DNA from 2 places in the Corynebacterium freneyi genome. Region 1 is predicted to be linked to the other one. Evidence: riboswitches for the same ligand, from Rfam matches in the RefSeq annotation. Region 1 holds a riboswitch; the other holds the start of a gene.
What was found. A riboswitch is a leader RNA that binds a small molecule or an ion and turns the genes downstream of it on or off. The one in region 1 is predicted to bind thiamine pyrophosphate.

Region 1 (5,786 bases):
CGGTGCCGTGCACGTCCAGGTTCACCGAACCGGGCAGCTTGGGCATGGTCGCGGGTGCGACGGAAATGTCCTTGGAGAAGTGCAGGGGCTTGAGCTGCGTTCCCGGCCGGCCCTCGTCGCCGGCGGTGGTGACCGCCAGCTCCATCCGCAGGTTGCCGGCGACCGCGCCGTTGACCTTGTCCAGCGGAACGTCCAAGGATCCGGACCGGATGTCCTCGTTGTCGACGAGGGTGATGGGGGCGTCGCCGTTGGACGGCTCGATGCGGGCGGTGAACCGAGCGTCGCCGTCGAACCGGCGCTGGTCGCCGTCGGGCCCCACGATGGAGACGCCGATGACGTCGTCGTCGGACTTGGCCAGGGGCACGTTGGGCTGGGAATCGGCGACCACGATGCTCAGCCCCGGGATGATGTCCAACTTGAACTCGTAGCCGGCGTCGTCGGACTGTCCGCCCTCGACCCGGTAGCCGAAGGTCCAGTTGCCGGCCCATTCGTCGCCGCCGCGCTCCATGTCCACCTTCACGGAGCCCTTCGCGTCTTCGTTGCCCTCGGTGACGGTGATCGGGTTGCCGGCGATGTCGGACACGTCCCCGGTCAGGTCGATGGGTTCTCCGCCCGGCGGGGTCAGCACCGGAATGAGGGCACCGATGTCGTCGAGGCCGGGGCCGGTGGGCGTGACGCTGAGCTGCACCGGGGTCACGGAATCGTCGAGCGTGAACTCGACCGACTCGTCGATGTCGCGGGATTCGTCGTAGCCCAGGCCCAACGAGGGGGCCATCCTTTCGAACGCGGCGGTCAGCGCGGACGCGTCGGCGGCGGGGATGTACGCGCCGTTGGGGGCGAGGGCGGAGCAGTCGGTGCCCTCGGAGATCCGGCGCAGGTGCTCAGCGGGGTCGTCGTCGCCGTTGGACAGTCCGATGGTGAAGACCTGGATTCCGCTCGCGCGCAGCCGTCCGACGGGACCGTCGGCGTGGCACACCTGGTCCATGATGGCCGAGTCGTCCGCGGTGCCCTCGGCGGTCGGCTTGCCGTCGCTGAAGAACAAAACCGTGCGGCACGGGCTTTCGCTGTCCCGGAATGCCGCGGCCGCGCCGGTCAGGCCGGCGGAGTAATCGGTCCAGTTCTCGTTGGCGCGGTCGGCGAAGGCCTCGATGTCGTCGTCGACGTTGGTGCCGTCATCGTCGGACTCGAGGGCCGTCCAGTCCGTGGCCGCGTTGTAGTCTCCGCCGAAACCGGCGAGACGGACGTTGATGTCGCTGCCGGTGGCATCGGCGTAGTCGGCCATCTTCTTCACGAAGGCCTGGGCGGCGTCGACGCGCTTGGCGTCGGGGTCCGTGGCGGTGATGGCGTCGGTGCCGGCAAGCGAGCCGGATTCGTCCATGACCAGGAGGATGTCACCGGACTTCGAGCCGGCGATGCAGCCGGCGAACTCGCTGAGGGCGCGATCGCCGCCGCCTTGTCCGGAACCGAGCCCCTGCGCGAGCGCGCCGGCGGAACCGGCGACCATGGCCAGCGCCGCGACGCCGACGGCGCCGATGACGCGGCGGCCGGTGAATCGGCGGGCGATGCGGCCCGCCATCGTGGTTGCGTTGTCGAGCATCAGGCCACTCCCAGCTTCGACGCCCAGAGGGCGATTTCGATCGCGGTGACGATCACGGCCACCAGGCCGATGCCCGCCGCCGCGCGGTACAGGGCGATTTGTCCGGCGTTGCCGATGTACGGTCCGGACGCCTGCCGTTTCGTGTCCTCCGTGAGGTGCACGCCCAGCAAGATGAACGTGACGATCCCGGCCAACGCCCAACCGCCGAACGCGAGCGCGGAATAAGCGCCGTCGGTCGGCTCGGCGGTGAAGAACGCGACGATGCCGAGGACCAGGCCGATCACCGCGGTCACGGTCGCCGCGATGACCCACGGCCACGGGCCGGACCGGTAGGTGGTCGCGGCCCCGTCGGCGGGACCTGCGCCGGAGGGGTCGAAGCCCGCTCCCCCGGACGCGCCGCCGGTGCCGAAACCGCCCCCGCCGGAACCGAATCCATCGCCGCCGCCGAAGCTCGAACCGGATTCCGAGCCGAAGCCCCCGCCGCCGCCACCCGAAGGTGCGGTGCCGAAGCCCCCGCCGCCACCGCCGGAAGGCGCCGCGCCGAAACCGGAGCCACCCCCGCCGGGGGTCGCACCGAAACCGGAGCCACCCCCGCCGGGGGTGCCGAATCCTCCTCCCGAGCCGGAGGGTGGGCCACCGAATCCGGGATTCGACGCTCCGCCGAACCCACCTGACCGGGGCGTTTCCGAATTCCCGAAGGGTGTGCCCACTGTTCCACTGCTCCTATTGACGCACGAATGTCAGTTGTTCTCTGGACTATGTAAGGCCTCAATATCTTCGGCCGCAACTCTTTCCCCCGACTTTTCCGATGCGGCAAGCCCCCGGTTTGTTCCGGCCGATTCCCGGCCGCCACCCCCGTTTCACCCCCTCCCCACGGGGCCCGCGGCGAGCCGATCGTCGCGCCGCCCCTCGAATTTCATCGGGTACGCTCGACCGTCACAACCGAATAATCCCCACGGGAGCGCCCACCGAACCGGCGCTGAGAGGGCATCGGGAATGCGGATGCCGACCGTTCGAACCTGTCCGGGTAATGCCGGCGTAGGAAAGGATCGCGATGGCGAAAAACGCCACCAGCCCCATGGACGAGGCGCGGGACCAGGTCACCACCGGCCCGATCTATCGCTCCGAGAAGATTTACGACGACGTCGTGTTCGACGGTTCGCCGTTCGGTTCCGAAGATGTCGTCCTCCGCATTCCGGCCCGCCGGATCAACCTCACCGACGGCACGCATTTCGACGCCTACGACACGTCGGGCCCGTACACCGAGACCGACGCCGATCCGGATCTGCACGGCGGTCTGCCGAAGACCCGGGACTCGTGGCCGACTCCGCCTCCCGCGCCGGCGTCGTCGGAAAGCCCCGAACTGAAGGCGTCGACGCAGCTGGCGTGGGCCCGCGCGGGGATCGTCACCCCGGAGATGGCGTTCATCGCCGCCCGCGAGGACGTCGACCCCGAGCTGGTGCGCTCCGAGGTCGCGGCGGGCCGCGCGGTGATCTGCGCCAACAAGAATCACCCGGAGCTGGAGCCGATGATCATCGGCAAGAAGTTCGCGGTGAAGGTCAACGCGAACATCGGCAACTCGGTGGTCACGTCGTCGATCGCGGAGGAGGTCGAGAAGATGGTGTGGGCGACCCGCTGGGGCGCCGACACGATCATGGACCTGTCGACGGGCGCCGACATCCACGAGACCCGCGAGTGGATCCTGCGCAACTCCCCCGTGCCGGTGGGCACGGTGCCGATTTACCAGGCGTTGGAGAAGGTCAAGGGCGATCCGGCGAAGCTGACCTGGGAGATCTACCGCGACACGGTGATCGAGCAGGCGGAGCAGGGCGTCGACTACATGACCGTCCACGCCGGCGTGCTGCTGCGGTACGTTCCGCTGGCCGCCAACCGCGTCACGGGCATCGTGTCGCGCGGCGGGTCGATCATGGCGGCGTGGTGCCTGGCGCATCACCGCGAGTCGTTCCTGTACGAGAACTTCGCCGAGTTGTGCGACATTTTCGCGAAGTACGACATCACGTTCTCGCTTGGCGACGGCCTGCGCCCCGGTTCCATCGCCGATGCCAATGACGAGGCCCAGTTCGCGGAGCTGCGGACCCTCGGCGAGCTGACGAAGATCGCCAAGGCTCGGGGCGTGCAGGTGATGATCGAGGGACCGGGCCACGTGCCCATGCACAAGATCGCCGAGAACGTCCGGCTCGAGGAGGAGCTGTGCGAAGAGGCCCCGTTCTACACGCTGGGCCCCCTGGCCACGGACATCGCGCCGGGGTACGACCACATCACCTCCGCCATCGGCGCGGCGATGATCGCCCAGGCCGGCACGGCCATGCTCTGCTACGTCACCCCGAAGGAGCACCTGGGCCTGCCCAACCGCGACGACGTCAAGGTCGGTGTCATCACCTACAAGATCGCCGCGCACTCCGCGGACCTGGCCAAGGGATTGCCGCGCGCCCAGGAGCGCGACGACGCCCTGTCGAAGGCGCGTTTCGAGTTCCGTTGGCATGACCAGTTCGCGTTGGCCCTCGATCCGGACACCGCGTTGGAGTACCACGACGAGACGCTGCCTGCGGAGCCCGCGAAGACGGCGCACTTCTGCTCGATGTGCGGGCCGAAGTTCTGCTCGATGCGAATTTCGCAGGACGTCCGCGACTACGCCAAGGAGCACGGACTGGAGACGGTCGAGGCGATCGAGGCCGGCATGGCCGCGAAGGCCGAGGAGTTCGAGGCGGCCGGCGGTCGCGTCTACCTGCCCCTGACGTCGGAGTAGGCGAACGGCGGGGCGCCGGCGACGCCGAAATCCTCAGCGGCGGAAGCCATCACGGCTTCCGCCGCTTCTTCGTGCCGATGGGACGCACATCACCCCGGAGAACCGTGTTTGTTAACCTGCCGTTCAACTATTTGCCGTCATTGGTATACCTTGTCGCGCGATACTCTCGGCCACGTGTGCCCGGGCACGACCAGGGCGACGCACGGACCCGCACGCTTTCCCCCGAAACCACCGGGGACACCCGCGAGACCAGGAATAGAGAAACGATGACGACTTCCCGACACCCGGGCGACGACGCCCAGGTTCCGGCCGACGACACCCTTTCCGCAGGCGCCACCGCGACGATGACCGCCGATCACGGCGAGGACGTCGCCGCCAGCGAGGTCCCCGAGGGGCTGCAGCGCTTGCCGAAGTGGGTTCTTACGCTACTTGCCATCGGCACCTTGTACATGCTGATCGTCGCCATCGGCGTCATCGGCGACGGATTCAAGGGCCTGGGCAAGGACGCCGCCGAGGGACTGTTCGACTTCGCCACCAATCCGTTCATCGCGCTGTTCGTCGGCGTGCTGGCCACCGCGATCATCCAGTCGTCGTCGACCACGACGACGCTGGTGGTCACCGCCGTCGGCGCGGGTGCGTTGCCCCTCGAGGTCGCGGTGCCCATGATCATGGGCGCCAACATCGGCACCTCGGTGACGAACACGCTCGCCTCCTTCGGCCACGCCGGCCACAAGGACGAGTTCCGACGCGCCTTCGCCGCTTCGACGGTCCACGACTTCTTCAACCTCTTCGCGGTGATCGTCCTGCTGCCGCTGGAGATCTTCTTCCACCCGATCCAGAAGAGCGCCTCCTGGGTTTCCGACCAGCTCTTCGGCACCGTTCTGCCGGACCCTGGCCAGGCGGATCTCGTCGGCACGTTGACGGACCCGGTCGTCGACGTCATCGGGCTCGACGGCCTGACCGGCATGCTGCCGGGATCCGACGTCATCGCCGGCACCGTGACCATCCTGCTCGGCGTGGCCATGATCTTCTTCGCCGTCTCCTGGCTGGGCAAGATCCTGCAGCTGATCATGGTCGGCAAGGCCAAGACCATCCTGGAGAAGTCCGTCGGCGGCCACCCCCTCACCGCCATGGGCGCGGGCCTGGCGGTCACCGTCGCCGTCCAGTCGTCGTCGGTCACCACGTCGGTGATGGTTCCCTTCGCCGGCTCCGGCGCCCTGACCACGCGCCAGATCTACCCGCTGACGCTGGGCGCGAACGTCGGCACCACCGTCACCGCGCTCATCGCCGCGATGGCCGTCACCGGCGACGGCGCGAAGCTGGCCCTGACCATCGCCCTGGTCCACACTCTGTTCAACATCTTCGGCATCCTCATCATCTACGGGCTGCCGTTCCTGCGCAGCCTCCCCCTGATCGGCGCCG
Region 2 (5,786 bases), 1.2 Mb from region 1:
CGGTGTGGCAGACGCCGCAGGCCTGGACGTCGACGATGACGTCGTTGGCGCCGGGGGCGGGGATGACGATGTCGACCATCTCCACCGGGGCGCCCTTCGAGCGGGCGATGACGCCGCGCACGGTGCGGTGGGCGCCCGCGGCGGAAGCGGCGTCGGCGGTTCCGGCGGCGCCTTCGGGGTTGTCGGAAGCGGTCCGGGGATGGTTCGCGTCGTTGTCGGTCATGCGTCCCAGCGTAGGGAGACTTCCGGAATCATGCCCGCAGCCCGGCTCACCGGCGCATCGGCGCGGCGAAGAATTCCACCTCGTGCCAGGACGACAGTCGGAAGGCCCGGTCCATGGCGGCGCGCTCGGTGGTGGTGGCGGTGGTGGCGTGGCGGGAGCAGATGTCGATGGCCTTGGTGGTGTCGGCGTCGAAGGATTCGTCGGCGTAGGTGTCGAGCCATCGCGAGTACGGGTGGCTGGGGTGGTTGAGGGCGATGAGACGGTGGCCGATGTCGCGGTAGAGCCAGAAGCAGGGGAGGACGGCGGCGATGAGTTCGCCGTAGGAGCCGCGGGCGGCGGTGGCGACGAGGTGGTCGACGTAGGCGCGGGTGACCGGGGACGCATCGATGGCGCCGGCCCCGGTGTCGCCGGCGTCGTCGCCGAGGAAGCTGCGGTGCAGTTCCATTTCGCCGGCGAGGGCGCCGTGGGCGGCGTACGACCAGAACATCTGCTCGTCCTGCGTCGGCGCCAGCGCGGATGCGGCGGCCAGGGCGCGGGCGTAGCCGTTGAGGTACAGGGCGTCTTGGGCGAGGTAGAAGCGGAAGGCTTCTTCGGGCAGGGTGCCGGAACCGAGGCCCTTGACGAAGTCGAGGTCGTCGATGGCGTCGCGGAGGTCGGCGATCGATTCCCACCACTGGTCGGCGATGGTGGCGGCGTTGGGGGCGAGGCCGCGTTCCCACAGTCGCGCGAAGTGGTGGATGGGGCCGCTGCCGTGTCCGACGTCGAGTTCGTCGGCGTGGCGCAGGGAGGAGGTCATCCAGGATTTGGCGGTGTCGACGGCGAGCACGGGGTCGCCGGTGCGGGGCCACAGGGCGGCGATGGCCGCGGAGATGGAGCAGCCGGTGCCGTGGGTGTTGCGGGTGTCGATGCGGGGTCCGGTGAACCGTTCGGCGGAGCCGTCGGGGCGGACGAGGGCGTCGATGACGGTGTCGTCGGTGAGGTGGCCGCCCTTGGCCAGGACGAGGACGTCGTGGGCGGCGGCGACGGCGTGGGCTTGGTCGAGGGCTTCGCCGGCGGTGGCGGCGGGGGCGGTGCCGGCGAGGACGGCCAGTTCGGGGATGTTGGGGGTGACCAGGTCGACGTGGCGCAGCAGGTCGTGCAGGGCTTTTTCGGCGTCGGCCTTGAGCAGTCGGTCGCCGGAGGTGGCGACCATGACGGGGTCGAGGACGACGATGGGGGCGGGCGCGCCCTCGGGGGAGATCGTGCCGTCGACGGATTCGCCGGAAGCCCCGTCGTCGGAGTGGCTGGTGCGCTTGGGCAGCGTGTCGAGCCAGTCGGCGACTTCGGCGATGATGGGCGCATCGAAAAGCATGCCGATTTTGATGGCGTCGATGGTGACGTCATCGGACACCGCATCGAGTTGGGAGCGCAGGAATTCGATCGGCGGCACGTGGACGTCGCGGACCCCGGTGGTGTTCTGGCTGACGAGGGCGGTGACGACGCCCATGCCGTAGGCGCCGTGGGCGGAGAAGGCCTTCAGGTCGGCTTGCAGGCCGGCGCCGCCGCTGGGGTCGGTGCCGGCGATGGACAGCACGCGGGGGATGCGGCCGGTGACGGAGGCGCCGCAGGTGATGCAGCCGCCGTTCCAGTCGTCGGGGAACTGCCGGTATGCGGGTGTGCGTGCGTCGCCCATTGCAACATCCTTTCGCCGGTGTTGGCCGGATCAAGTTCGGCGGGTGTGTTCTCAGCCCGGTCCGTCGCGGGCACCCCGTGTCGCGCGTCACGTTAGCAAAGGTTGGGGGTTGCTTTGCGACGTCGTCCGTGGTGCCGGTCCGGTGTGCGGGTGCGGGCGCCGGTGGGGTGTGTGGCGCAGTTTCGCAATGCTCGGCGGTGGGGTGGAAATGCCGCGTGAACTGCTGATTTGGTGTCCATATGCGATCTGGGTAGAGTAATGATCCGTTGCACGGAGACGTGCCGGAGACATTCCTCCATAGCTCAATGGCAGAGCATTCGACTGTTAATCGAAGGGTTGCTGGTTCGAGTCCAGCTGGAGGAGCCAAAACAGCAGGTCAGAGGGTAAAACCTCTGGCCTGCTTTCGTCTTTTCGGTCGAAAAGGACCATTAAAGGACCGAAAAATGCAGGATTAATCCCCGCGCCGGGTGGCCGGGGCTTTCCCGTCGGCAGTCGCGCACGGTCAGATTGGGCATGAATCGTCAGTGGTCGCGCACGGTCAGGTCGGACATGAATCAGCGGTCGCGGACGATCAAGTCGGACATGAAGAGGAAGCCGTCGAGCACGACGGTCAGTCCGTTGGCCGGTGCGGATGACGAGGTCTTGTTCTTCACTTCGCCGAGCAGCGCCGTCGTGTCGTCGACGATGGCGGTGCCGGGCGGGACGATGATTTTCGCGTCGGAACAGAGGGCCTGGAAATCCAGGACGATCCGCTCGGCGGGCCAATCTGCCTGGCGCAGGTCGAGTTTCACCTCGCCGAGCAGGGCCCACCATGTGGTGTCGGCGCGCGGGGCCCAGCGTCCGGTGAACTTCTTGTCGGACAGCAGGGCGGGGCGTCCCTCTTGCCGGTCGGAGTCCGGGGTCCGGCCGATGAGCTCCAGGCCGTGGCCGGTGCGGCCCTCCGGGCGCGGTCGGTAGGGGTCGGGTTGGCGGTAGGGGTTGTCGCTCCGGGCGGTGCGCAGCGGATCCGGGGCGGGGGCGGTGTCGGCGGGGCGGGCCGATTCGATCCGTTCCAGGCGTCCCGCGATGGCGTCGAGTTCGGGGGAGTCGTCGGCGAGTTCGTCGTCCCATACCCGTGCGCAGAGCTCGTCGTACTCCCCGATGCTCAGTTCCGCGCGTCCGACGGCGGTTTCGAGCCTGGATTGCAGATGTTCGCGGCGCTCGTGGGGCGTTCCGGGGTTGGTCATGGGGTCGAAATTACCCGTTTCGGGGCCTGCCCGGTGGGGTCGGCGCGGGGGCGGACGGCGGCTGCGTGGACGTCGTCAAGCCTCTGAACTGCGATGATGTGGGCGTAGCCGCAACTTAACGGGAAGTTCATCTTCCACCAATGTGATTTCCACCCTCGTTACCTACCCTGGCGTGTGCCCGGCAGGGGGAAGCTGTCGGGCGGAACAGGAGCCACGTTGCGTACCACGACCGCGACCACTGACCGAAACCCTCTGATCCGGGATGGGGAGGTGGTGGCCGCGGGCGCGACGTCGCACGGCGCCACCATCGATTCCACCCTGCCCGCAGGCGGGTCCGACGATGCCGGACGCCGGGACACGGCGCTGCGCACCTACGTGCTGGACACGTCGGTGCTGTTGTCCGACCCGCACGCGCTGCGGAAGTTCGCCGAGCACTCCGTCGTGCTGCCGTTGGTGGTGATCAATGAACTTGAGGCCAAGCGGCACCACCCCGAGCTGGGCTGGTTCGCCCGGACGGCGTTGCGCCAGCTCGAGGAGCTGCGGCACCGCCACGAGCGCCTGGATCTGCCGGTGCCCGCCAACGATGAGGGCGGCACGCTGCAGGTGGAGCTCAATCACACGGACCCGTCGGTGTTGCCGGCGGGTTTTCGCAATGATGCCAACGATCACCGCATTTTGGCCTGCGCCCTGAATTTCCGGGCGGAGGGCCGGGACACGGTGTTGGTGACCAAGGACATTCCGCTGCGGGTCAAGGCCGGTGCGGTGGGGTTGCCGGCCGACGAGTACCACGCGCAGGATGTGGTGGTCACCGGCTACACGGGGTTGGCGCAGGTGGGGGTGGCGTCGGAGGACATCGATTCGTTGTTCCGCAACGGGTTCGTCGAGCTTTCCGACGATGCCGTCACCGAAGAGGGGACGCCCGCGTCGGAGTTGCCGGTGCATTGCGGGGTGCAGTTGACCGCGGGGTCGCAGTCGGCGTTGGGCCGCATCGTGCCGGGTGGTGCGGTTCGGCTGGTTCGCGGGGATGTGGAGGCCTTCGGTCTGCGGGGCCGTTCCGCGGAGCAGCGCATTGCGCTTGATCTGCTTCTCGACGACGAGGTCGGGATCGTTTCGCTCGGCGGCCGCGCCGGCACGGGCAAGTCCGCGTTGGCGTTGTGCGCCGGCCTGGAGGCCGTGTTGGAGCATGGCCGGCACCGCAAGATCGTCGTGTTCCGGCCGCTGTACGCGGTGGGCGGGCAGAATCTCGGTTACTTGCCGGGGTCGGAGAGCGAGAAGATGAATCCGTGGGCCCAGGCGGTGTACGACACGTTGGAGGGCCTGGTCAGCGAGAACGTCATGGATGAGATCCAGGCGCGGGGGATGCTCGAGGTGCTGCCGTTGACGCACATCCGCGGCCGCAGCCTTCACGACAGTTTCGTCATCGTCGACGAGGCGCAGTCGTTGGAGCGCAACGTGTTGCTGACGGTGTTGTCGCGCCTCGGCTCGAATTCGCGGGTGGTGCTCACCCATGATGTCGCGCAGCGCGACAACCTGCGGGTCGGGCGGCATGACGGTGTTGCGGCGATCATCGAGAAGCTCAAGGGCAACGCGTTGTTCGGGCACGTGACCTTGCAGCGGTCGGAGCGGTCGCGCATCGCCGAGTTGGTGACCAACCTGCTGGAAGAGGGGTAGGACGGGTTTTCCGGGACTCGGGGAAAAACCTCCCGCGTCGGCGACTCGGGCGCTATCGTACGTTCCATGAATGATTCGGTTCGCAAAACTGAGGTTCTGATCGTCGGCGCGGGTTTTTCCGGCATCACCGCCGGTGTCCGTCTTCTGCGTGAGGGGATCGAGGATTTCCAGATCATCGATCGTGGTCACGAGGTGGGCGGCACGTGGCGCGACAACACGTATCCGGGTGCGGCGTGTGACGTGCCCAGTCATCTGTATTCGTTGTCGTTCGCGCAGGACTTCGATTGGTCCCGCAGTTTCGGCACGCAGCCGGAGATCGCCGATTACCAGCGCAGCGTCGCGGTTCAGCAGGGTTTGTACCCGCATATCCGGTTCCGAACGGAGATGGTCGACGCCCGGTGGGATGATGCGGCGGGCCGGTGGTTGGTGACGACTCGCGAGTTTCCGCATGTGCTTGACGACGCCGACGGGCGCACCGCAGTGGCCACGTCGGGGGAGTTGGCCGACAAGGTGTTCGGCGGCGGCGCCGACGGGGGTGCACGGGATGGGGAGGTCGCGGCCGCGGAGCCGAAGACCACGACGTGGTCGGCCCGTGAGCTCGTTCTCGGCGTCGGTGCGTTGTGCGAGCCGCGGCTGCCGGACATCGAGGGGATCGGCGGGTTCGAGGGCACCATCTTCCATTCGTCGCGCTGGGATCATGATGTGGATTTGCGCGGCAAGCGGGTGGCGGTGATCGGCACGGGGGCTTCGGCGATCCAGATCATCCCGAAGATCGCCCCGATCGTCGGGCATCTGGACGTCTACCAGCGCACCGCCCCGTATGTGATTCCGCGGCTGGATCGTTCCTATGCCGGGTGGGAGCGGGCGGCGTTGCGCAACGTGCCGGGGCTGCGTCGGGTTGTTCGAGCGCAGGACTGGTTCTTCCGTGAGCTGCAGATTCCGGGGCTGACGAAGAACGACGCGTTGATGGCCCCGATCAAGGGGGTGTCGCTGG

Region 2: it holds a riboswitch for thiamine pyrophosphate, as region 1 does, so the genes downstream of both, CFREN_RS08945 (bifunctional hydroxymethylpyrimidine kinase/phosphomethylpyrimidine kinase) here and thiC (phosphomethylpyrimidine synthase ThiC) in region 1, are expected to answer to the same signal.

Annotation. Positions count from the first base shown of each region.
Region 1 covers NZ_CP047357.1:332,810-338,595, reverse strand. The annotation lists gene CFREN_RS01520 (vWA domain-containing protein) at 1-1,597, opposite strand, end outside; gene CFREN_RS01515 (hypothetical protein) at 1,597-2,307, opposite strand; TPP riboswitch at 2,543-2,659, shown strand; gene thiC (phosphomethylpyrimidine synthase ThiC) at 2,652-4,364, shown strand; gene CFREN_RS01505 (Na/Pi symporter) at 4,631-5,786, shown strand, end outside.
Region 2 covers NZ_CP047357.1:2,016,954-2,022,739, reverse strand. The annotation lists gene CFREN_RS08950 (S-(hydroxymethyl)mycothiol dehydrogenase) at 1-79, opposite strand, end outside; gene CFREN_RS08945 (bifunctional hydroxymethylpyrimidine kinase/phosphomethylpyrimidine kinase) at 270-1,895, opposite strand; TPP riboswitch at 1,886-1,983, opposite strand; tRNA gene CFREN_RS08940 (tRNA-Asn) at 2,187-2,261, shown strand; gene CFREN_RS08935 (LiaF domain-containing protein) at 2,450-3,121, opposite strand; gene phoH2 (RNA 5'-3' helicase PhoH2) at 3,428-4,792, shown strand; gene CFREN_RS08925 (flavin-containing monooxygenase) at 4,859-5,786, shown strand, end outside.